2 regions of the Desulfotomaculum sp. 1211_IL3151 genome follow, and region 1 is predicted to be linked to the other one. Evidence: a T-box and tRNA genes for the amino acid it is inferred to sense, from the RefSeq annotation. Region 1 holds a T-box; the other holds one or more tRNA genes.
What was found. The T-box of region 1 lies ahead of thrS (threonine--tRNA ligase). A T-box ahead of a tRNA ligase gene usually reads a tRNA of that ligase, here a tRNA-Thr.
Positions count from the first base shown of each region.

Region 1 (11,063 bases):
AACAAAAACAAAAAGCGGGTGATAAACACCCGCTTATAGACACAACTATAAAATAAATTTGTGTTAGATGACCCTACGAACCATCGTTGTAAGGTGAGAAGCGGGATGCCTCTACTTGCTAAATATATTGAGTTCAACAGATGAAATTGTACCATAGCCTGCCTATGGAGTCAAGGCTTTCCCTTTGATAATTAGAAAAGCTTGGTTCGTTTATGCCCTTAAGGGCACAAGCGAGCCTTAGCTTTTCTTATACGATCATCCTTAAAATCTTATTCTTTCTGATCGTGTTAGAAAATAGCCCTGGTATGGATGTCCTCCACAATCTTTTTAATAAATTCATCAACGGCTACGGCCCCAACATCTCCCTTGCCGCGCTGCCGCAGGGCCACCGTTCCCTGCTCCATTTCCCGATCTCCGATGACCAGCATATAGGGGATTTTTTGGGTCTGGGCTTCTCGAACCTTATAATTAATTTTTTCATTCCTGGCATCCAGTTCCACCCGAACATCCAGCGCATCTAGTTTCTTGACCAATTCCCTGGCATATTCATGGTGCTTGTCGGTAATGGGCAATACTTTAACCTGTATCGGGGCCAACCAAACTGGGAAGGCTCCTGCAAAGTGCTCCGTGAGGATGCCGATAAAACGTTCAATACTGCCGAAAACAACCCTATGAATCATGACCGGGCGGTGCTTTTGACCATCTTCACCAACATAGTTAAGATCAAATTTTTCCGGCATTTGGAAGTCCAACTGAATGGTACCACACTGCCAGGTTCTGCCCAGGCTGTCGGTTAGATGGAAGTCAATCTTAGGACCATAAAATGCCCCGTCACCCTCATTTACTTTGTAATCCATTTTCTTAGCTTCCAGAGCATCCCGCAGGGAGTTTGTTGCTGTTTCCCACATTTCATCGGAGCCCATGGATTTCTCGGGGCGAGTCGATAACTCCACATGATAGTTTAAGCCAAAGGTATTATAGAAGTAATCAAACAGGTCGATGACCCCGATGATTTCCTCCTTAATCTGACTGGGCAGCAGGAAGATGTGTGCATCATCCTGGGTAAAGCAACGCACCCGCATCAGTCCGTGCAAAGCACCGGACAGCTCATGGCGGTGTACCAGACCCAGTTCACCCCAGCGCAGGGGAAGATCGCGATAACTGTGCATTCTAGCTTTGTATACCAGAATACTACCCGGACAGTTCATGGGCTTAACGGCATAATCCCCTTCGTCAATCTTGGTAAAATACATATTTTCCTTGTAATGGGCCCAGTGTCCGGACTGTTCCCAAAGACCGCGATTTAAGATAATGGGGGTACGAATTTCCTGATAGCCACGTCTTTTATGTTCCAGACGCCAGAAATTTTCCAGCTCATTGCGTAAAACCATGCCCTTCGGATGGAAAAAGGGGAACCCTGGACCCTCTTCCTGGATACTAAACAGGTCCAGTTCTTGACCTAACTTTCTATGATCACGCCGCTTCGCTTCCTCTATGCGGAACAGGTGCTCATCCAATAATGTCTTTTTAGGGAAGGAGGTACCATAGATACGCTGCAGCATTTTGTTTTTCTCACTGCCCCGCCAATAGGCCCCAGCAATACTCATTAGCTTAAGGCTTTTTAATTTACCGGTGGAAGGAACATGTGGTCCGGCACATAGATCATTAAAATCCCCCTGATGATAGCAGGAGATCACAGCATCCTCTGGCAGGTCCGTAATTAGCTCTACCTTATAAATTTCACCCTGTTTCTTGAAATGCTCCAGGGCTTCTTCCCGGGACAGCTCTGCCCTTTGGAAAGGAATATCTTCTTTAATGATGCGATTCATTTCTTCTTCAATCTGCTCTACCTGGGCCGGGGTAAAGGGTTGCTCCATATCAAAGTCATAGTAGTAGCCATCTTGAATGGCCGGGCCAATGGCCAGTTTGGCATTGGGAAATAATCTTTTCACAGCCTGGGCCAATACGTGGGCAGTACTATGCCGATAGACATTTCTTCCCTCTTCGTCATTAAAGGTCAATAGTTCTAAGGCAGCGTCTTCATTTAGGGGATGGTCAACATCCACAACCTTGCCATTAACCTTACCGGCCAAGACCTCCCTGGCCAGCCCCTGGCTGATACTTTTAGCAACTCCCATTACTGTACTTCCTACGGGATACTCTCTGACGGAACCGTCCTTAAGTGTTACTTTTATCATGGTGTTTCTCCTTTCGGTAGTAAATATAAAAAAACCCCGTCTCTGATTACTCAGGGACGGGGTTATCTCCGCGGTTCCACCCTGGTTGGAGCCATAGACTCCCACCTCAAAGGATGATAACGGTGTCAAACCGGTTTGCTTACTAAGGTTCAGCAAACAGCTCCAAGGTGGTCTTTCAGACAGAGGTATCGGGAAGTACTTGCAGCCTGGGTCTTCCTCTCTGGGCGAACATACTGTCCTACTTTTCCTTATCACAGCACATACTATTTACGGGTTAATTATAGATTTACCGGGCACAAATGTCAAGCAGACAGATAAACCACCGCAACCTGCACAAGACCAATAACGAAACCCAAAACACCACCAATGATTTCGATATGTTTTAGTTCCCGGGAGGCAACGTCTACTATTATTTTCTCCAAATGCCGAATATCATAAGCATTCATTCTATCTTCAACCAGTTGGGCAATTTTAACCTTTTCTGCCACACTTCCTCCGGCCTGATCCACTATTTGCTCGATTACCTGGGGCATTTGTTTATGCAGCATGTCCCCCATCATTTCCAAGATAACGGTTCGAATGGTGACGGGAACCCAAACAGGTATCTTATCTACCACCATATTACGGATGGACTCACTGGCAGTGTCAACAATCCGACTAAGAACTTCCGGCGATTTCATTTGGTTGATCAGGTCCGTTACATTCAGTAGTTCCTTCTCCACCACTTCACCGATGCTTCTGGCCAACTCCTGCCTTCTTTTGGGAACAACTCCTTGAATTGAAAAGGAACCTATAATATGAATCGGCTCATAGGGTTTAAATATAGCCTTAACGGCAATTAGGTTGGTAACCCAACCAATAAAGGCACCTATAACGGGGATTAATAGCATCGTCCACCACTGCACCTTACATGACCTCCATTCGTCAATTAACGACATAACTATATCAAAATGCCCGGTAAGGTGCAATAGATTTACAGATTACTCATTTTCCATCGTTGTCACAGCTTGATAAGGTTGCACGATAAAATTCACAGGCAAGTTCGTTCCACCTGCCGGCATCCAATTTATTGTAATCTCATCACTATTCTTGATATCTTCCTTGTAAACAAGAATTCCTTGTTTTACAGTATTCAGGCCAATGGCTGTAGTCTCTGTGGGACCGATAAATCCTGGCTTAACCAACTTCCCATTAATTTTAATACTAGCAGCGGTACCGAAACCGCCACCTCGGGAATTAATCACAATTGCCCCAGGCGTCTGTAAGTACGGAATTAATTTAAAGCTTGTGTGATACAAAACGCCATAGTTCCCATAGTTCACTACTTTCTTACGATCCACTGCGGAATAGCCTTGTAAGTAGTCCGCCTTTCCCGCTACGCCAACTGCGGTATAAGCCCGTCCATCCAAGCCAATTACATAAGTATGATAGTAATCTGCTGTATCAAAAGTCCCCCGTAAAATAGTGGGTGCTTTCTCACCCGGGTTGGTTTTTTTGACTAATATGGGCAGGCCCTTTAGCGAAGCTTTTTCATCCGATCTTGTTACGGTGGATACCTGTACTGTATCACTGGCCGTTGCGTCGTAGATAAAGTTCACCAATTGATCCTTCTTTAGGCAAACAGGTTCGGCCAAAAATACCGTTTGCCAAGGTTCTATTACCAGGGTTTTATCTACGCTTGAATTAAGCCATGACTGCACCGCATCTTTTCCTGCAGCCATATAATTCATAGAAGGCCCGGCAACCGCCATTTTTTCAATTTGCACGGTCACAGGGTGATCATTTTTATTCGTTAATAGAATCGAAAAATACAGAGGCTTTGTAGAACTATTAACATGGTAATCAAAGACCCTGAACCTGCCATTATTTTTAAAGGGATAAATGTTATCCTGGTACGAGATGCCCGGCTTATCAATGTATTCAGGGAAATCGCTAAATATCAAAGTTCTAGAGCCTTTGGGCTGTTCTGATTTAAATTTATTGGACAGTGTTTTTAAAAATACGGCCGGATTGCCCTCAAAGTTAATGGTGCTTCCTAAATCATGCTGGTTATAATCGATTAAACTGGACGGAGTCGGAATACTAGCATAGGCAGCGTTCATAAAGGCAAAAATTAGAACGATGGTAAGTATGGTTCTTTTCATTTCTTTGTTCATCCTTCGTTGTTACTTTTTTAATGTGTTGAATTGTTTTCCAGTTATACCTTTCTATAAGAATCAAATTACTCCTCTTGATTTCGACAAATTTTGTTAACCAAATTTCTCCTTTAAAGTACCTAACGTACCATACCCTTTATAACAATACATTTTATAATGAATTTTTATTTATCCGTGATACCATCAAATGTGTTGGTCTAAGTAAACAAAAAAACCGCCTGTTGACGGTTTTATTGCTGCTGGTTTTGGCATAATTTACAGCCGGTACATTCATTTACCCTTCCCTCGAAAACATGCTTGATCGTATCGATCGTAGTTTGGGGTTTTAGATGGCTTCCACAATGAAATACTATTTTATTAGGAGCGATGGTAATAAGGGCACTGATAAGTAAGTCTTCATAATTAATTTCATTGTCCATAACATCAAGAATAAAACCCTCTAAAAATTCACTATCAATTGGTTCATGTTTTTGATCAAGAAGTTGGTAGGTACCTTTTCTGTTTAACAAAACATTCACAACATCCACCTTGGTATCTTGGATTTCTACGAAATACTTGAGAAGCTGAATAAATTCTTTATATTCCCTTTCCATCAGAAAATCATCAACAGCCTGATCAACCGTCTCCTTTATCTCGTTAATATAATCTTTCAGGCGAAATCTTACAAAACCATCAATGACCAGGCTGTTATTTTGTTCCAAAAACTCTACCAATCTCTTAATAATAAAATTCTTTCTATCCAAACGTTCCATGCGGCCCGGAAATACCTTTAATCCATTGGCATAATCCTGGGAATACTGGAAAATTGTTTTTTTCTCATCTTCATTAAAGAAAAAATAACTTTCCCGGATAATGTCCAAAATAATTGCCTTTTCCCAGTGATTTAGAATTAGGTCAGAAATGATGTCTGCTACAAAATGTCTAAACAACTCCTGATCTTCCAGTGGCCCGCCACAGCATATGGTTCCATTGAAATCACAGGATAAAAAGGTGATATTACCGGCTGGTTTTTCGGTAAGCTTTACGATTAGGTTGTTATCCTCATTAAATTGAAATTCTTTACCAAGCTTATCTCTCAATAAGTCAATATGCTGGGTGGCTCCAATGGAAAGACACTGACTCATCCCCGCTATCACCCCTTCCTTTACTACTAGTATATGAGAGGCATTTTTTTGTATACTGGTTCAAATTTGGCGAATTTTTAAATATAACTTCTTCTACATGCAGTATCGGCAGAATTCTATGTTGCTATCCCATGTAAAAATTATGGATCGATCCTAACACTGGAGTTATTGAGCATAATTTCTTTTTACTTTAAAAACATAAAAATAGATATAAACATAAGCAAAACAACCACTACCAGAGGTAACCAACTTATTTTACATATTTTTGTTTCCTCACAGACTTTCGCGATGGTATCAGAATTTGCTTTATTCCATTCACACCTAAAATTTCCATAATTTTCAATATTCTTTACCAGAAGAGGGGCCTGTTCAATATCAATCGTACAGCTTTTGGGTACAAAGGGAACCGCATCTGATTTTTTGCGCCTTGGTTTTTTATAGGTGGGACCTAAAATATCCGGTGAATTTGGCCGTTCGATATAGCTATATTGCTTAACCGGTACTTCTGGGGCAAAAGCCACACTTTGATTATCTGGAAGGGAAAGATTATTGGTAATACAACTCTGGTCAACAAAGGGCACCCCCGTTTTTATCATCCTGCGACTCTTGGTTTTTTCTCCAATAATATCAGGAACTGGGCCAGGCCAGGCTGGATCGGTATTTACAAAGGTCTGCTTTTTACAAAAAGTTGTTACTGCATGGCTTAGAGAATTTGTGATGCAACTTTCAGAAACAAATCGATTGAAGGGTTTCTTGATGCGCTTTTTATTCGTGGTCAATATGATATCTGGGGCAAGGCCTTCTTGCAGGTTTGGGACCCTATCCGAAGAGGATTTATGTAAAAGTAAGTCCCTTTTTTTAATAACCCGAGGATTTATCTTATTTCCTTTACTGTTACTGTTACGTTTTCTTTTTCTAGCCAAAAAGTCACCCCTTTTCTTTTGGCTTTTTAAAAGTATATTAGGTAACTGCACTAAAGATTTTTGTTTTATAAATTTTTGTTAACTCTTTTGGAATTTCTTTTTCCAATTACATCACCTTTTTCTACATTATCCAATATCATGGAAAAAAAGGAAGGTGTTTCTTTATGTTTAAGGAAGTTGAAGAATTAAAACAACTTTGTGAAGCTGAAATCATGTCCCTAAAGCAGCAGATAAAAATGATGCAAAATTCCTTTTTTCTACGCTGGAACGCAAAGGCTACCATTCAAGTAGCAGAAGCTAAAGTAGCCAAGATTCAAGAATTATTGGTGAAACTGGAGACACTCTCGGAACAGGTAACACCCGTTGTCATGGACATTAAAGAACTCCTGGGCATTGAACTGCATGGCGTGAAGAAGGGCAAGTAAAAATATTAAAAGGGAGTGTCGCAAACTACTTTTGATCAGTAGTTTATGACAACTCCCTTTTTTCTTCTCCAGATCACTTAGACAACCTGTGTAAAATAAATAAAGGCGGCCACCAGCAAAAATCCTATGCCGATCATGAACTTAATATCCAAACTTATCCCCTCCCACAGCCTTTGCTATTATTATAACGAGGGTGTGGGTAAAATTAAATATGGTTCAAAAGGAATTGGACACCTGGACGCGAATATCTACCAAAAAGAGAGGGGGCATGTTTCGTGGATATTAGTTCCATTGCATCCTACATTGCAATTATTATTGTGGTTATCGTGATCTTTAGAATGATCGGTAAAGGTGGCTGAGGCTGCAAATAAGCTGTACCGTGTGTACAGCTATCATTTTATCCAAATTACGAAAAAGTTCGACATAGAAATGCCACCCTATGTCATTTTATGATTCCTACGAAGAAAGCGAAACAATATGAAAAAGTACCCTATGTATGATTTCAATTCCATATCTTGAATTATTATAACAGTACCGTTTCAAATTGACTTACTGCACAAAACATGATACCCTTCTTATACCCATAGGGGTATAAGGGGGTGAGCTTATGCGCCAGTGCATGGATACGGATAATCTTCATAGAAGATTAAATAAAATCATGGGGCAAATAAAAGCCATTGATAAAATGATAGAAGAAGATATCCCATGCGAAGATATACTTGTTCAAATCAATGCTGCCAAAGGTGCTTTACACAAAGTTGGGCAAGTTGTACTTGAAGGACACTTAAATCACTGTGTACGAGAGGGCATTGAACACGGGGACGCTGACAAAACGATTTCCAAGTTTGCAAAAGCTGTTGAACACTTTTCACGCATGACGTAAAAAAGTGACATTCCTAAAGCAGTCGATTTTCGGCTGCTTTTTCTATTGACAAAAGCATACCTATAGGGGTATGCTTTTGTTGAATATACATATACCCCCATAGGTATAAAAGGAGTGATGTTTTTGATTGCCTTTTTTAGGGATTTTTTTAGAGAGGATGAAAAGCCGACTATTCTATTTCTCTGTCTTTCTTTGATGTCCTTGATTATTAGTTTCTTTAATATTGGAGGACTTCCCATTGATGCGGCATGGCTTGCTATTTTGCTCTGCGGTATCCCGATCATTAAGGGAGCGATTGTCGGGCTCGTCACCGAGTTTGATATAAAGGCTGACGTATTGGTGTCGATTGCTTTAGTCGCTTCGGTTGTGATAGGTGAGCTATTTGCCGCCGGTGAAGTTGCTTTCATAATGACGATTGGTGCATTTTTGGAAGAACGGACAGTCGCGAAAGCCCGTGCCGGAATTGAAAAGTTAGTACATTTATCACCTACCACGGCAAGAGTAGTGCGAAATGGTGAAGAAAGTATGATACCTGCTGAACAGGTTGTTGTCGGTGATACTCTCCGGGTGTTAGCCGGGGAAGCAATCGCGGTAGACGGTGTTATTATAAAAGGTCAAACCTCAATCGACCAATCGGTTATGACAGGTGAAGCACTTCCGGTTGACAAGAACGAAGGCGACGAAGTTCAGAGCGGGACGGTTAACCAATTTGGAACCTTTGATATGACCGCAACAAAAGTTGGCGAAGATAGTTCCCTGCAACGTATGATACGGCTTGTTGAGTCGGCTGACGCAGGAAAGGCAAAAATAGTTGGAATGGCTGACCGTTGGGCAACCTGGATTGTTGTTATCGCTCTCGTATCGGCAGGACTTACATGGTACTTTACGGATGAAATTATCCGTGCCGTTACCATTCTTGTTGTTTTCTGCCCCTGTGCATTGGTGCTTGCCACTCCAACCGCAATCATGGCGGGTATTGGCAATGCAACAAAATATGGTATCCTCGTTAGTCGAGGGGACGCATTGGAGCGTTTAGCGAAAGTACGGTGTATTGCATTTGATAAAACTGGAACGCTTACATACGGTAAGCCGTCCGTGGTACAAGTGGAAAGCTGTTCACCTGATATGGATAACGATCGCTTGCTTGGAATGGTGGCATCCGCAGAACTACGCTCTGAACACCCTCTGGGAAAAGCGATTGTTGCTCATTATAGGCAAGTAAGCGGCACCCCTCCAAAAGAACCGGAAGCATTTCAATTATTGCCGGGACGTGGTGTTGTGGCGACAGTACAAGGGCATGAAATTTTTGCAGGGAATGAAGCACTCATTGCAGACCATGATTTAGAAATACCAAAACAGCTTGAAGAAAGGGCAAATGGCGCAAAAGCAGACGGCAGTACGGTTATTTATGTAATGGATAAAACGCGCTTAATTGGTTTAATTGCACTTTCCGATACACTTCGTCCCGATGCGGCGCAGACGATTAAAGATATTTCTGCAACAGGCGCTAAAACGGTTCTTCTTACGGGTGATACATCACAAGCCGCTAATCATATTGCGAGTATCGCGGGCATTGCAGATGTGAGGTCAAACTGCTTGCCGGAAGATAAGTTAATTGCTATCCGTCAATATCAGGAAAATGGAGAACCTATTTGCATGGTAGGCGACGGGATTAACGACGCGCCGGCCCTCAAAGCTGCCCAAGTCGGCATTGCAATGGGCGGCATTGGAAGCGATATAGCCATTGAAGCTGCGGATATTGCCCTGGTCGGTGATGATATTCGGGAAATCCATCATCTTATCTTGCTTTCACGAAAGGTAATGAAAACAATTAATATCAACCTTGCAGCTTCTATGATACTCAATTTTGCTGCGATTGCATTAGCGATTACTGGCATACTTAATCCTGTGGTCGGTGCTCTCGTACATAATGTAGGTTCTGTGGCGGTTATCATCAATTCATCCTTGCTCTTAAAGTGGAGGAAATAAGAAATGAAAGATCTTTATTAGAAGAAGCGCCCTTGCCTACAGGTTGTCTTGCCGCTGGTTGGATGACAGGGTTTCTTTCAACCCATCGCCCGGCAAACATGCCGGACGAACAACAAAAAGCTCCAGAGGTCTTCTCTGAAGCTTTTTATTGATCCCGCTCACACGATAGGCTTGGCACAAGCCAAACTTTTCTAAATAAGAATTAAGCCGGTTCCGAATGATTTTTTGTTTGTTGGGCCTTTACATGATCCATATAACGGTTAGTTTCTGAGATAATAACACCGGTTAAACCGAGTAAAGCGATTAGGTTTGGCAGAGCCATTAAGCCATTAACGATATCTGCCAAGAGCCAAATCGCCTCCAGTTTCAAAAAGGCACCGGTTGCCACTAGGCCAATAAAAATTACGCGATAAGCCTTAATACTTTTAACACCAAAGAGATACTCACAGCAGCGTTCTCCATAATAATTCCAGCCCAGAATAGTGGTAAAGGCAAAGAGAACCAAACCAACCGTTAAAATCACTGGCCCAAAGCCAGGAATGGCAGCTAGGAAAGCGTCGTTGGTCATGGCAGCACCCTTGGCTTCGCCTGTCCAAACGCCAGTAACCACCAAAGACAGTCCTGTCATGGTACAAATGATAATGGTATCAATAAAGGTACCCGTCATGGATATTAGTCCCTGTTCCGCAGGCCATTTTGTTTTTGCCGCAGCCGCAGCAATGGGGGCACTACCCAAACCTGATTCATTGGAGAAAACACCCCTGGCCACACCACTTCGAATGGCCAACATAATAGAGGCACCCAGGAAGCCACCAGCCGCAGCAGTACCAGAAAAGGCACTGGTAATAATCAAATTTACAGCATCCGGTAACTTGTCAGCAAATGTAACTAAGATATAAATACAACTTAAAACGTAGAAAACAGCCATAAAGGGTACAATTTTGGTGGCAACCCGGGAAATACTTTTTAATCCACCAATGGTAACCAAAGCAACCAGCACAGTAACAACTGCCGCGGTGATGTAAACAGGAATACCTAAGGATAGTTTACAGGTATCTACAATGGCATTGACCTGGGGGAAGGTACCAATGCCAAAAAAGGCTACCAGCACACCACTGGCCGCAAACATGATGGCCAAGGGGCGATACTTACGACCCAATCCCCTTTCGATGTAATACATGGGACCACCGGAAACTTGACCATTTTTATCAATGGTACGATATTTGACCGCCAGTAAACCTTCGGCATACTTAGTGGCCATACCAAAAAAAGCAGCCATCCACATCCAAAAGATTGCCCCTGGACCACCGGTGCCTACAGCAGTGGCCACACCTACAATATTGCCAGTACCCACAGTAGCTGCCA
Region 1 covers NZ_JBAIYV010000013.1:3,826-14,888, reverse strand. The annotation lists ribosomal protein L20 leader region at 1-123, opposite strand; gene thrS (threonine--tRNA ligase) at 288-2,198, opposite strand; T-box leader at 2,248-2,462, opposite strand; gene V6C11_RS02415 (DUF445 domain-containing protein) at 2,501-3,103, opposite strand; gene V6C11_RS02410 (hypothetical protein) at 3,179-4,342, opposite strand; gene ytxC (putative sporulation protein YtxC) at 4,585-5,478, opposite strand; gene V6C11_RS02400 (hypothetical protein) at 5,664-6,401, opposite strand; gene V6C11_RS02395 (hypothetical protein) at 6,566-6,826, shown strand; gene V6C11_RS02390 (metal-sensing transcriptional repressor) at 7,434-7,709, shown strand; gene V6C11_RS02385 (heavy metal translocating P-type ATPase) at 7,827-9,698, shown strand; gene V6C11_RS02380 (alanine/glycine:cation symporter family protein) at 9,901-11,063, opposite strand, start outside.

Region 2 (11,063 bases), on a different contig from region 1:
CCAGTACCTTGGCCAACAGAACCTCTCTGGATGGCAGGTCAGCCAATGCTTTAACGCCATTAGCATCAATTACTTTTCCTTCCAGAATACCAGCCTTAATCTCAACCCCTTGCTTAATCTCCTTGGCAAAATCGCTAAGGATTTTAGCAGGAGACACAGGATCCTCTATACCAAAGGCAAATACAGTGGGACCTTCAAGATAAGGGTCCAAGCCCTCGATACCAATTTCTTTAGCTGCGATACCAGCAATCGTGTTTTTAGCAACTTTCATTTCACTGCCAGCTTTGCGCATACGTGCACGCAAATCTGTGATTTTAGCCACTGGTACACCGCGAAAATCAGCCAAAATAGTAACCTGTGCAGAGGACATTTTTTCTTTAACTTCCTCTAGCATCACTGCCTTTTGAGCTTTTGTGGTCGGCAAGAGATACACCTCCTTCCGATGAATATATAAAAAAACAAATGCGGGGTTTCGTGTAGACACACCGAAATCCCCGCAATCTTATCTAAGCTTGCAGCAAAGACCGGCCTCGGTTGGCAAAATTAAGTCCAGTGGACACCAACTGTCTACGACTAGTTTATCTTCAGTTGTATTTACGGGCTCCTAGAGTTTGTTCGGGTTAATCCGCACCCCAGGTCCCATGGTGGAAGACACAGTAATGGTCTTCATATAAGTACCTTTGGCTGAAGCCGGCTTAATACGAACCAAGGTATCTGCCAAAGTTTTAAAGTTCTCAACAAGTTTCTCGGAATCAAAAGATACTTTACCAATAGGAGCATGAATAATACCGATTTTATCTGTACGGTAGGTAATCTTACCACCCTTGGCATCCCTTACTGCATCCGCTACCTCAAAGGTAACAGTGCCGGTTTTGGGGTTAGGCATCAAGCCACGGGGACCTAATACACGACCCAGGCGGCCAACGGTACCCATCATATCAGGAGTGGCGATGGCAACATCAAAGCCGAGCCAACCACCTTGAATTTTTTCCACTAGGTCTTCAGCACCAACAAAATCTGCACCTGCAGCTTCAGCCTCTTTGACCTTGTCACCTTTAGCAAAAACTAGGACAGTTTTAGTTTTACCAGTACCATGGGGTAACACTACAGCACCCCTCAGTTGCTGGTCAGCGTGGCGGGGGTCAACCCCTAGACGGAACGCAACTTCTACTGTTTCATCAAACTTTGCCTTAGCTGTCTTTTTAACTAATTCAACAGCCTCAAGGGGTTCGTAAAGAGCATTTTCATCATACATCTTTCTTACTTCCTGAAGCTTCTTGCCTTCCTTCGGCATATGAACTACCTCCTTTGTGGTACTAGCGGACTACATCCTCCCACCGGATGAAGTTTATCCTTCTACAATTTCAATGCCCATACTACGGGCAGTTCCTTCTACCATACGCATAGCAGCTTCTATACTGGCAGCGTTTAGATCAGGCATCTTTAATTCGGCAATTTCTCTAACCTTAGAACGGTCAAGTTTGCCCACTTTGTTCTTGTTAGGTTCACCAGAAGCGGTCTCAATACCTAAAGCCTTCTTCAGCAACACTGCTGCAGGAGGAGTTTTAGTAATAAAGGTAAAGGACCGGTCTTCGTATACTGTAATTTCAACCGGAATAATTAAGCCTGCTTGAGCAGCAGTTACTTCATTATATTGTTTAACAAACCCCATGATATTAACCCCGTGCTGACCTAAAGCAGGTCCAACTGGGGGTGCTGGGGTGGCTTTACCGGCCGGAATTTGCAATTTAATAATGGCAGCTACCTTTTTGGCCATTTCCAGTCCACCTCCTTACAACCTAAAGTCTTATTCCAATTTCTGAATTTGTGCGAAATCTAGTTCGATGGGAGTTTCACGTCCAAACATGGATACCATTACTTTAACTTTACCCTTGTCAGGGTAAATTTCTTCTATCACACCAACAAAGTTTTCAAAGGGTCCATCAGTTACCCTGATGTTTTCACCAAGGTTTATATTTATTTTGGCCTTTGGTTCCTCCATCCCCATTTGCTTAATAATTGCCTTCGCTTCATCTTCATTTAGAGGAATGGGTTTGGAACCAGAGCCGACAAATCCCGTAACACCCGGTGTGTTGCGAACAACATACCAAGAGTCATCGGTCATAATCATCTCAACCAATACATAGCCCGGGAAAACTTTTTTCTTAGAGATTTTTTTCTTGCCATTTTTAATTTCTACTTCATCTTCCATTGGCACTAGAATACGAAAGATTTTATCTTCCATATTCATTGATTCTATTCGCCTCTCCAAGTTGGCCTTAACCTTGTTCTCATACCCGGAGTAAGTATGCACAACATACCACTGTTTACTCATTAACAGAAGGAACCCCTTTTCCTTTAGGGTTCCCCACCCCCTCGCTTGACATTTAGGATATTATGGCCGAAACGCCTAAGCTGAGAAGCGAATCCAGCATCCAAATTACCACAGCAACCACAGCCACAGAAGCAAGTACTACGCCAGTATAGGTTATAGCTTCCTTACGGGTGGGCCAATGTACCTTTTTTAGTTCATTCTGAACCCCGCGCAGAAATTTGCTTGCGCTGCCAGCCCGATCCGAAACGGAAGACTTTTGTGCCTTTGCCGGTTCTTTTTTAGCTACGGACTTTACAGCATCCTTGGGGACCGCACCCTTCTTATTCTCGGCCCCGCTGGCTTCCTTGATTGCCGTTGTTTCTTTGGCAGCGCTTGCCTTTTTTTGTTCCTTCTTTTGCACAGCCATTGAAAAACGCCACATCCTCATTTTTGTTTTCACCAGAAGTGCCTTGAATAAGGCCCCATATGTAATGCGGTTGATTACAACCTCCGGGGCTAAAACTTGAACTATCTGGTTTCTTTGTGAACGGTGTGTGTGTGACACCACTTGCAATATTTTTTAAGTTCAATCCGGTTAGGATCGTTCTTTTTATTCTTGTCAGTGGTGTAGTTGCGCCGTTTACATTCGGTGCAAGCCAGAGTTACGCCTACTCGCACTGTTGCCACCTCCCTAAAACGAAAAAAGACTTGGACCGATATTGTCTAGTGTTATCTAGTAATATGCGTGTCTAGTAATATACCTTAACAAATTTAACACAAAGTATTGTTGGATGTCAATAGTTATCCGCGCTAACCCATAGTAGTATTTTGCCACATTTGCTGGATTTATATACCACATTTTTCAGCCGTCAGCCCTCAACCATCAGCCTGCAGCTTTTCGTTGTGTTAACTGTTAGTATTGCATCCTTAATGGCCCTGGGCCTTGCCGGCATCTTCTTTGACCGATAGCCCAATGCAAAAGCTAACAGCTAATGGCTAAAGGCTAAAAAGGGGGAGTAGGATCAACCCACTCCCCTTAGGGAACCTTTGCATTATTCGCGGATACCCGTTACTACACCGGCGCCTACGGTACGGCCACCTTCACGGATCGCGAAGCGCAGACCTTCTTCAATGGCGATGGGGGTAATCAGGTCGACATCTACTTTAATGTTGTCACCAGGCATTACCATTTCTACGCCTTCGGGTAGTTCTACGATACCGGTAACGTCCGTGGTACGGAAGTAGAACTGGGGACGATAGCCATTAAAGAAAGGAGTATGACGGCCGCCTTCTTCTTTGGTCAGAACGTATACTTCGGCACTGTATTTGGTGTGGGGTTTAATGCTGCCCGGCTTAGCCAATACTTGACCCCGTTCAATTTCTTTACGGTCTACACCACGCAGCAGGGCACCAATGTTGTCACCAGCTTGGGCATAGTCCAACAGTTTGCGGAACATTTCTACCCCAGTGCACACGGTCTTACGGGGTTTCTCGTTCAGACCAACAATTTCAACCTCATCTTGTACCTTTACTTGACCACGCTCTACACGTCCGGTAGCAACCGTACCACGGCCGGTAATGGAGAACACGTCCTCTACAGGCATTAAGAAGGGCTTATCTACAGCACGTTCAGGATCAGGAATGTAAGCGTCTACATTGTCCATCAGCTGCCAAACCTTGCCGCACCATTCACATTCTCTGGTACCGCAACCGCACTCTAAGGCTTTTAGGCCAGAGCCAGCTACGATAGGAGTGTCATCGCCGGGGAACTCATAGTAGCTTAACAGTTCACGAACTTCCATGTCTACCAGTTCCAGAAGTTCTTCATCATCAACCATGTCAGACTTGTTCAGGAATACTACGATGTAAGGTACGCCAACCTGACGGGACAACAGAATATGCTCACGGGTTTGTGGCATGGGGCCGTCAGCAGCGGATACCACAAGAATAGCACCGTCCATCTGAGCTGCACCGGTGATCATGTTTTTAACATAGTCGGCGTGACCAGGGCAGTCAACGTGTGCATAGTGACGCTTTGCAGTTTCATATTCTACGTGGGAAGTATTGATAGTGATACCACGTTCACGTTCTTCGGGAGCATTGTCGATTTCATCATAACGTCTAACGGCTGCACCGCCAGCTTTAGACAAAACAATGGTAATGGCAGCAGTCAGAGTGGTTTTGCCATGGTCAACGTGACCGATGGTTCCAATGTTTACGTGGGTTTTATTACGTTCAAATTTAGCCTTAGCCATGCTTAAAATTCTCCTCCTCCATTGTTAGGCATTTAGCAGAGATTTATTCCATCTCTAAAGTTATTTCCAAAATTATGCTCTTTTTATACCCTCAATTAGAAGTCCTAGACAAACCATTGTAAACCATTAGCAAAATTCGATAACAATCACAAAAATCCTTCTTTTTATTTATTAAAAAAGAAAAAAGCCAGTCCAATGACTAGCTTGCGTTGTTGGTAGCGGTGACTGGATTTGAACCAGTGACACCACGGGTATGAACCGTGTGCTCTGACCACCTGAGCTACACCGCCATATTCTTTTGGAGCTGCTAACCGGAATTGAACCGGTGACCTTATCCTTACCAAGGATACGCTCTACCTACTGAGCTATAGCAGCATGTTGGTTGCGGGAGGAGGACTTGAACCTCCGACCTTCGGGTTATGAGCCCGACGAGCTACCAACTGCTCTATCCCGCGTCAGCATTGACTAGCTTACCACAAACAAATCCTTTGTGCAAGAAAAACTTGCTTAGTAAATAAATGGTGGAGGGAGAAGGATTCGAACCTTCGAAGTCGTCTGACGGCAGATTTACAGTCTGCTCCCTTTGGCCGCTCGGGAACCCCTCCAGGTTTTCAATTTGGAGCCGACGATGGGACTCGAACCCGCAACCTGCTGATTACAAGTCAGCTGCTCTACCAATTGAGCTACGTCGGCACCGAACATTGATTATGATAACAGATGTATTCTGTCATGTCAACACTTTGAAAGCTGTAATCGATGGAAATTTTAGATGTTTTTAACTATATTTTTTTCTGATTATTTGAAGGTAAATCGGATGTCGTGTAGAATTTTATCACATGTAGAGGATGGCTGGTTAAAGATCTCGTTTCTCTAAATATCTCTCAAGCTTGCGCTTAACCCTCTGGAGTGCGTTGTCAATGGACTTAACATGACGATTCAAGTCCTCCGCAATCTCTTGATAGGATTTCCCTTCAAGATAGGACATAAGCACTTTCCATTCGAGGGAGCTCAGTATTTCTCCCATTTTCTCTTCAATGTCATCGAACTCTTCTCTACTGATAATTAGTTCCTCGGGGTCGGTAATTTTAGACCCGGATATCACATCCAATAGTGTTCGATCAGAATCCTCATCATAAATGGGCTTATTCAGAGAAACATAGGAATTCAGTGGAATATGTTTTTGTCTGGTGGCAGTCTTTATGGCGGTAATAATCTGCCTGGTAATACATAATTCCGCAAAGGCACGAAATGACGATAGTTTGTCCATTCTAAAGTCACGAATTGCTTTATAAAGACCAATCATGCCTTCCTGAATAATATCTTCTCTATCGGCCCCGATAAGGAAATATGAGCGGGCTTTTGCACGCACAAAGTTTTTATATTTGTTAATCAAGAACTCCAGCGCTGCGTCGTCGCCTTCACGCGCAAACTCAACTACATCCTCATCTACCATGATATGATATCCGCCGGAAACTTCTCTTTGTGCATTAGGATTCAAAACTATCGCCCCCGTCTTCTCATCTCTAGGAAAGCATAAAAACAGAAAAAAGCAATCAGAATAGCCCTGCAAAACGAAAACCTGGGGTCTGATTTACCAGTCCTTAGTTAGTTAGTTAGCCCTTTTAAGTTACATGACTAATTATAGCTTATCCCAAAAAGAATCGTCAAGGTAAAATAAATCCAATCCCTGTGGACTTTAGTCCTTTCTGCGCCGCCATTTTTCGAATATCACTCGGATATCTGCGGGAAGCTTGTCTTCCAGATATCCCTCCGTTGGATTGGTTTTGTTAAATTTCTCTTGCCCCTGCTTATTTGCCTTCATTACCTGACTTCTAAACTCCTTTGGCGTTACCCGGTAAGCACCTCTGCCAAAAATAATTTTTTGTTCATCCCAATCAGAGGTAACTACATGCACATTTCCCATTTTACCTAGATCCCCAACGATTCTCTCAATTAGAGCATCTGCCGTTTCACCTTCCTGGGTATAATAAACTTCTATGCCATGGACTATTTCATGGTGCCCAACCCCACTCTTTACCAGGTGAGCATCGAAAACCACTGTTATTGAATTGCCATCAAACCCGGCAAAATTCGCTAGGATATTTATTAATTTATCTCGACTGTGTTCTAAGCCTTTTTCAAGCATCTTCTCAAATTCTGGCCAGGCGTAAATAATATTGTATCCGTCCACCACATAAAATTCTCGCATGGACTAATCTACCCTCTCTGGCGTACCACCTCATATATAAGTAATGCGGCTGCCACAGAGGCATTAAGTGACCCCACACGACCCGCCATCGGCAAACGCACTAACATATCGCATCGTTCCTTGATTAACCTGCCCAGACCTTTTCCTTCTCCCCCAATAACGAGGAGTAACGGCCCCGTTAATTTTGCTTCCCAATGTATCTCTGACCCAGCCATATCTGCACCAACCACCCAAAGGCCTTCATCCTTAAGCTGCCGAATGGTTTGATCCAAATTGGTAACCCTGGCCACCGGAACATATTCCACCGCACCTGCAGAGGCCTTTGCTACCGTAGCCGTCAGAGCCACTGATCTTCTTTGGGGAATAATTACGCCATGGGCACCTGCAGCATCCGCCGTTCGGATGATCGCCCCTAGATTATGTGGATCATTCATTTCGTCCAGCATAATGATAAAGGGATCTTGCCCCTTGGCCCTAGCAATCGCCAAAATCTCCTCAAACTCCACATATTCCTTAGCCGCTGTGTAAGCAAGCACTCCCTGATGTGGTACTCCTGGGTTCATTTTGTCCAGGTGTTCCCGCTCCACCAGTTGGATGGGAATGTTATTTACCTTTGCCAGCTTGGTAATCTCAGCCAGTGGACCGCCGCCGGCTCCTTTGGTCATAACTATTTTATTAATGGGCCGCCCAGCACGGAGAGCTTCCCGCACCGGATTTCTGCCGGCAATAATTTCATTCATGCTAATGCCTCCACTATTTAGAAGTGAGATGTGAGAAGTTGGATGTTAGAATATAAAAGATGACAAAAAATTTCATCCTCTGCTGGTGCCGCTGACGGCATGGTAAGCTATCAAAGCGTGCTTTTTAGCCAAAGGGTCAGAACCACTCCACCAAATGCAGCAAGCAGACCCAATTTAAGAAGTATTTTCTTACGGGCCACTACACCAATAACACCCAAGGTCATTGCAATAACCCAAAGGGCTAGAATAATATAAGGGCTTACCAATTAAATTCACGCTCCTTATTAATCTACCCCGTATTTTTTACGAACCTCCGCCCTTTTACCACAACTTAATTTTCCTTCAGGACAAGGTCCCGTGAGGCATTCGGGGCCGGCAGCAGCAAATAACTGCGGGGCAACTTTCCTAACCAGGTTGAGCATTTCTTCAGCCAGTTTCCGAATCTCCCACTGGGCCCTTTGGCAACAGCGAAGATTAAAAAAGTGTCTCAATTCCCTGGCATTCATGGTGACAATAATTTTTGTCTCTGCGGCATTGGGCAAAACAAACCTGGCATCTTCATAGGCCCCTCGGCCACCTCCCAGTTTCTCTACCCACTGGTCATACCAGACTTGAATTTGGGCCATCTGCTTTTCAAATTCTGCCACTGCCCCCGGCCCCAAGGCCAAAATGGTTTCAGGAACAACATAATCAAAGGTTCCTTGATGATGTTGCCGGGTTTCACCAACATAACGTTGGGATTGCACGCTAAAGCTAGCGATTCGATGTCTGGTTATCTGGGCCAACAGACTCCGGGACACTCCCTCCATACCAAAGGTAAAGCTAACATGTTCGATGGTGCTGTAATGACCCATATCCATCAGTTTTTTTATAAAGGACTGTTGATCTGTGACCGATACATCTTCAATCAGACCATCGATATTGGCCGGCGAATAACATAATCTAGCTGCCATGGCCACAACCTTTTCTGGATTGGGGGTATGTTCCAACAGCCGTACTTTTAATGATACTTTACCCACTCGTCTTCCCTCTTCCAGTTTTTCTTTACATGAAGTAGAAAATGAATACTTCGTGTCCTCCTGAGCTAGCGAAGGATCTTGGATCTAACCTTCCAATGCGGCAAGATCCTTCGCTACCGCTTAGGCTGACATAGCGGATGGCTTAATACCAAGCCTACGGTTCATGGCCATTTTTCAGGGTAGGCCAAGCTAACTTATTGATCTTCTATGGCCCCAATGGCTGTTTTAATAAGCTCAAGAACCCGACTCTGCCGATCTTGCAAATAAAGATAACCAATCAGTGCTTCCAGGGCTGTGGCGTGTCTATATTCCATTAGGTCCGCGTTTTTCGGTAAAGTGGCCGATTTGGCATTTCTGCCTCTTCTGACCACCGCGATCTCTTCTTCGGTTAAGTTTCCTTCCAGTGTATGCAAGGCCTTTGCCTGTGCCCCGGCCCGTACATAACGCACAGCCATTTTATGAAGTTGATTAACCTTAACTGCTCCCTGGCTCAATAGGTATTGACGAATAACCAATTCATAAACAGCATCGCCTATATAGGCCAAAGCAAGACTCGGTAATTGTTCTGGGTTGGTTTTTTTATTTGGCAAAAAGTTGTCCTTAAACAAGCCTACCCCTGCTTTTTCCATCGAACTCCCTGAGGGGTATCCTCCAGTACAATCCCTAACCCCTTTAAGCCATCTCGGATGGCATCGGCCGTAGCCCAATCTTTTTTAGCCCGGGCATCTCGCCTGATTTTTATGATCAGTTGAATTAACCCTTCTGTTAAGGTATCGTCCGTCTGGTTCCCTTCCAGAATAAGTCTGCCTGTCATTTTATCTTCTTTTAAGATCCCCAGTACACTGTTAAATTCTTTAACCAAGGCATGCGCCTGGTCTAAAAACTCTTTGGCTTCTGGTGTTAATTTACCATTGAGCTTGCTAAGATAGATGTTAATATCCTTTGCTAATTCAAAGAAAACAGAAATAGCCAGGGCGGTATTAAAATCATCGTCCATCGCTTTTTCAAATTCCAGTTTATGCGTCTGGATTTTTTCAATTACGTCTTCTGCCTGGGTATCTATCCCTTCATTGATCGGCAAATCCATAACCTCATAGAGCAGGCGTATGGCCGTTTTGATACGTTCCAATCCTTTACCGGCCATGACTAGTTTTTCATCGTCAAAATCTAAAGGACTGCGGTAATGGGTGGAAAGTAGATACCACCTGACAACATCAGCTGGAAATTTATCAAGTATTTCTCTAACCAAAAAGAAATTGCCCAGGGATTTAGACATCTTTTCCTGATTTACGGTAATAAAACCATTGTGCATCCAATACCGGGCAAAGGGTTTTTGGCAAGCGGCTTCCGATTGAGCAATTTCATTTTCGTGGTGAGGGAAAATCAGATCAAAACCTCCACCATGAATATCAAACCCATTTCCTAAATATTTTTCTGCCATGGCAGAGCATTCAATATGCCAACCAGGGCGTCCAGCCCCCCAAGGACTATCCCAACTGGGTTCACCTGGTTTGGCAGCTTTCCAAAGGGCAAAATCCATCGGGTCCTTTTTGCGTGGGTCCACCTCTACCCTGGCTCCTGCCTGCATATCCTCTAATGTACGACCCGATAATTTACCATACCCTGCAAAGCTGCGTACAGCAAAGTATACATCGCCGTCAACAGCATAGGCATGCCCCTGTTGCTGGATTTTTTTAATGAGGTCAATAATTTCTGTTATGTGTTCGGATACCTTAGGGTGTGTATCAGCCCGCAAAACATTTAAGGCATCGGCATCAACAAAATATTCCCGAACATATTTCTCTGCTAATTCCAGGGGGTCCGTCTTCTCTTCGTGGGCTCGGTTGATAATTTTATCGTCTACATCGGTGAAGTTTTGAACATAATTTACTTTATAGCCTTTATAAATGAAATATCTTCTGGCTGTATCAAAGAATACCAGCGGGCGAGCATTGCCAAGGTGAATAAAGTTATAGGTTGTTGGCCCACAAACGTACATACTAACTTGCCCTTTATCCCGTGGAACAAATTCTTCCTTGGCCCGGGTCAGTGTATTATAAACTTGCATCCGATTCCTTAGCCCCCTCCGTTTGTTTTTTTATACCTTACAGCATTCCTGCTCTATTTTCTTTAGTTTGCTTTCTAGTCGTTCAATATCTGACTGCATTTGACCTAACAGATCGGCAATCGGGTCTGGTAATTGGTCGTGCCGTAAATCCGGGACATACTCTTCATCAATCTTATGACCATCAAGAATCACAATCCGTCCCGGCACCCCCACCACCGTACAGTTAGAAGGAACCGGCTTTAATACCACTGATCCCGCGCCTATATTGACATTGTCTCCTACTTTAAAGGAGCCTAACACCTTGGCGCCGGAACTAATGACCACATTGTTGCCAACGGTGGGGTGGCGTTTGCCCTTTTCCTTCCCTGTTCCTCCCAGGGTTACACCTTGATAAATGGTAACGTTATCGCCTATTTCTGCAGTCTCTCCAATAACAACCCCGGAGCCATGGTCAATAA
Region 2 covers NZ_JBAIYV010000065.1:12,178-23,240, forward strand. The annotation lists gene rplJ (50S ribosomal protein L10) at 1-424, opposite strand, end outside; ribosomal protein L10 leader region at 449-591, opposite strand; gene rplA (50S ribosomal protein L1) at 605-1,294, opposite strand; gene rplK (50S ribosomal protein L11) at 1,349-1,777, opposite strand; gene nusG (transcription termination/antitermination protein NusG) at 1,808-2,335, opposite strand; gene secE (preprotein translocase subunit SecE) at 2,388-2,762, opposite strand; gene rpmG (50S ribosomal protein L33) at 2,843-2,992, opposite strand; gene tuf (elongation factor Tu) at 3,367-4,569, opposite strand; tRNA gene V6C11_RS18380 (tRNA-Met) at 4,783-4,859, opposite strand; tRNA gene V6C11_RS18385 (tRNA-Thr) at 4,869-4,944, opposite strand; tRNA gene V6C11_RS18390 (tRNA-Met) at 4,949-5,024, opposite strand; tRNA gene V6C11_RS18395 (tRNA-Tyr) at 5,089-5,174, opposite strand; tRNA gene V6C11_RS18400 (tRNA-Thr) at 5,187-5,262, opposite strand; gene sigH (RNA polymerase sporulation sigma factor SigH) at 5,423-6,067, opposite strand; gene V6C11_RS18410 (NYN domain-containing protein) at 6,266-6,778, opposite strand; gene rlmB (23S rRNA (guanosine(2251)-2'-O)-methyltransferase RlmB) at 6,787-7,518, opposite strand; gene V6C11_RS18420 (DNA repair protein) at 7,629-7,784, opposite strand; gene thyX (FAD-dependent thymidylate synthase) at 7,803-8,537, opposite strand; gene V6C11_RS18430 (Mini-ribonuclease 3) at 8,732-9,166, opposite strand; gene cysS (cysteine--tRNA ligase) at 9,148-10,605, opposite strand; gene cysE (serine O-acetyltransferase) at 10,636-11,063, opposite strand, start outside.
Region 2: it encodes a tRNA-Thr, which carries the amino acid that the T-box ahead of thrS (threonine--tRNA ligase) is inferred to sense. The anticodon was not compared.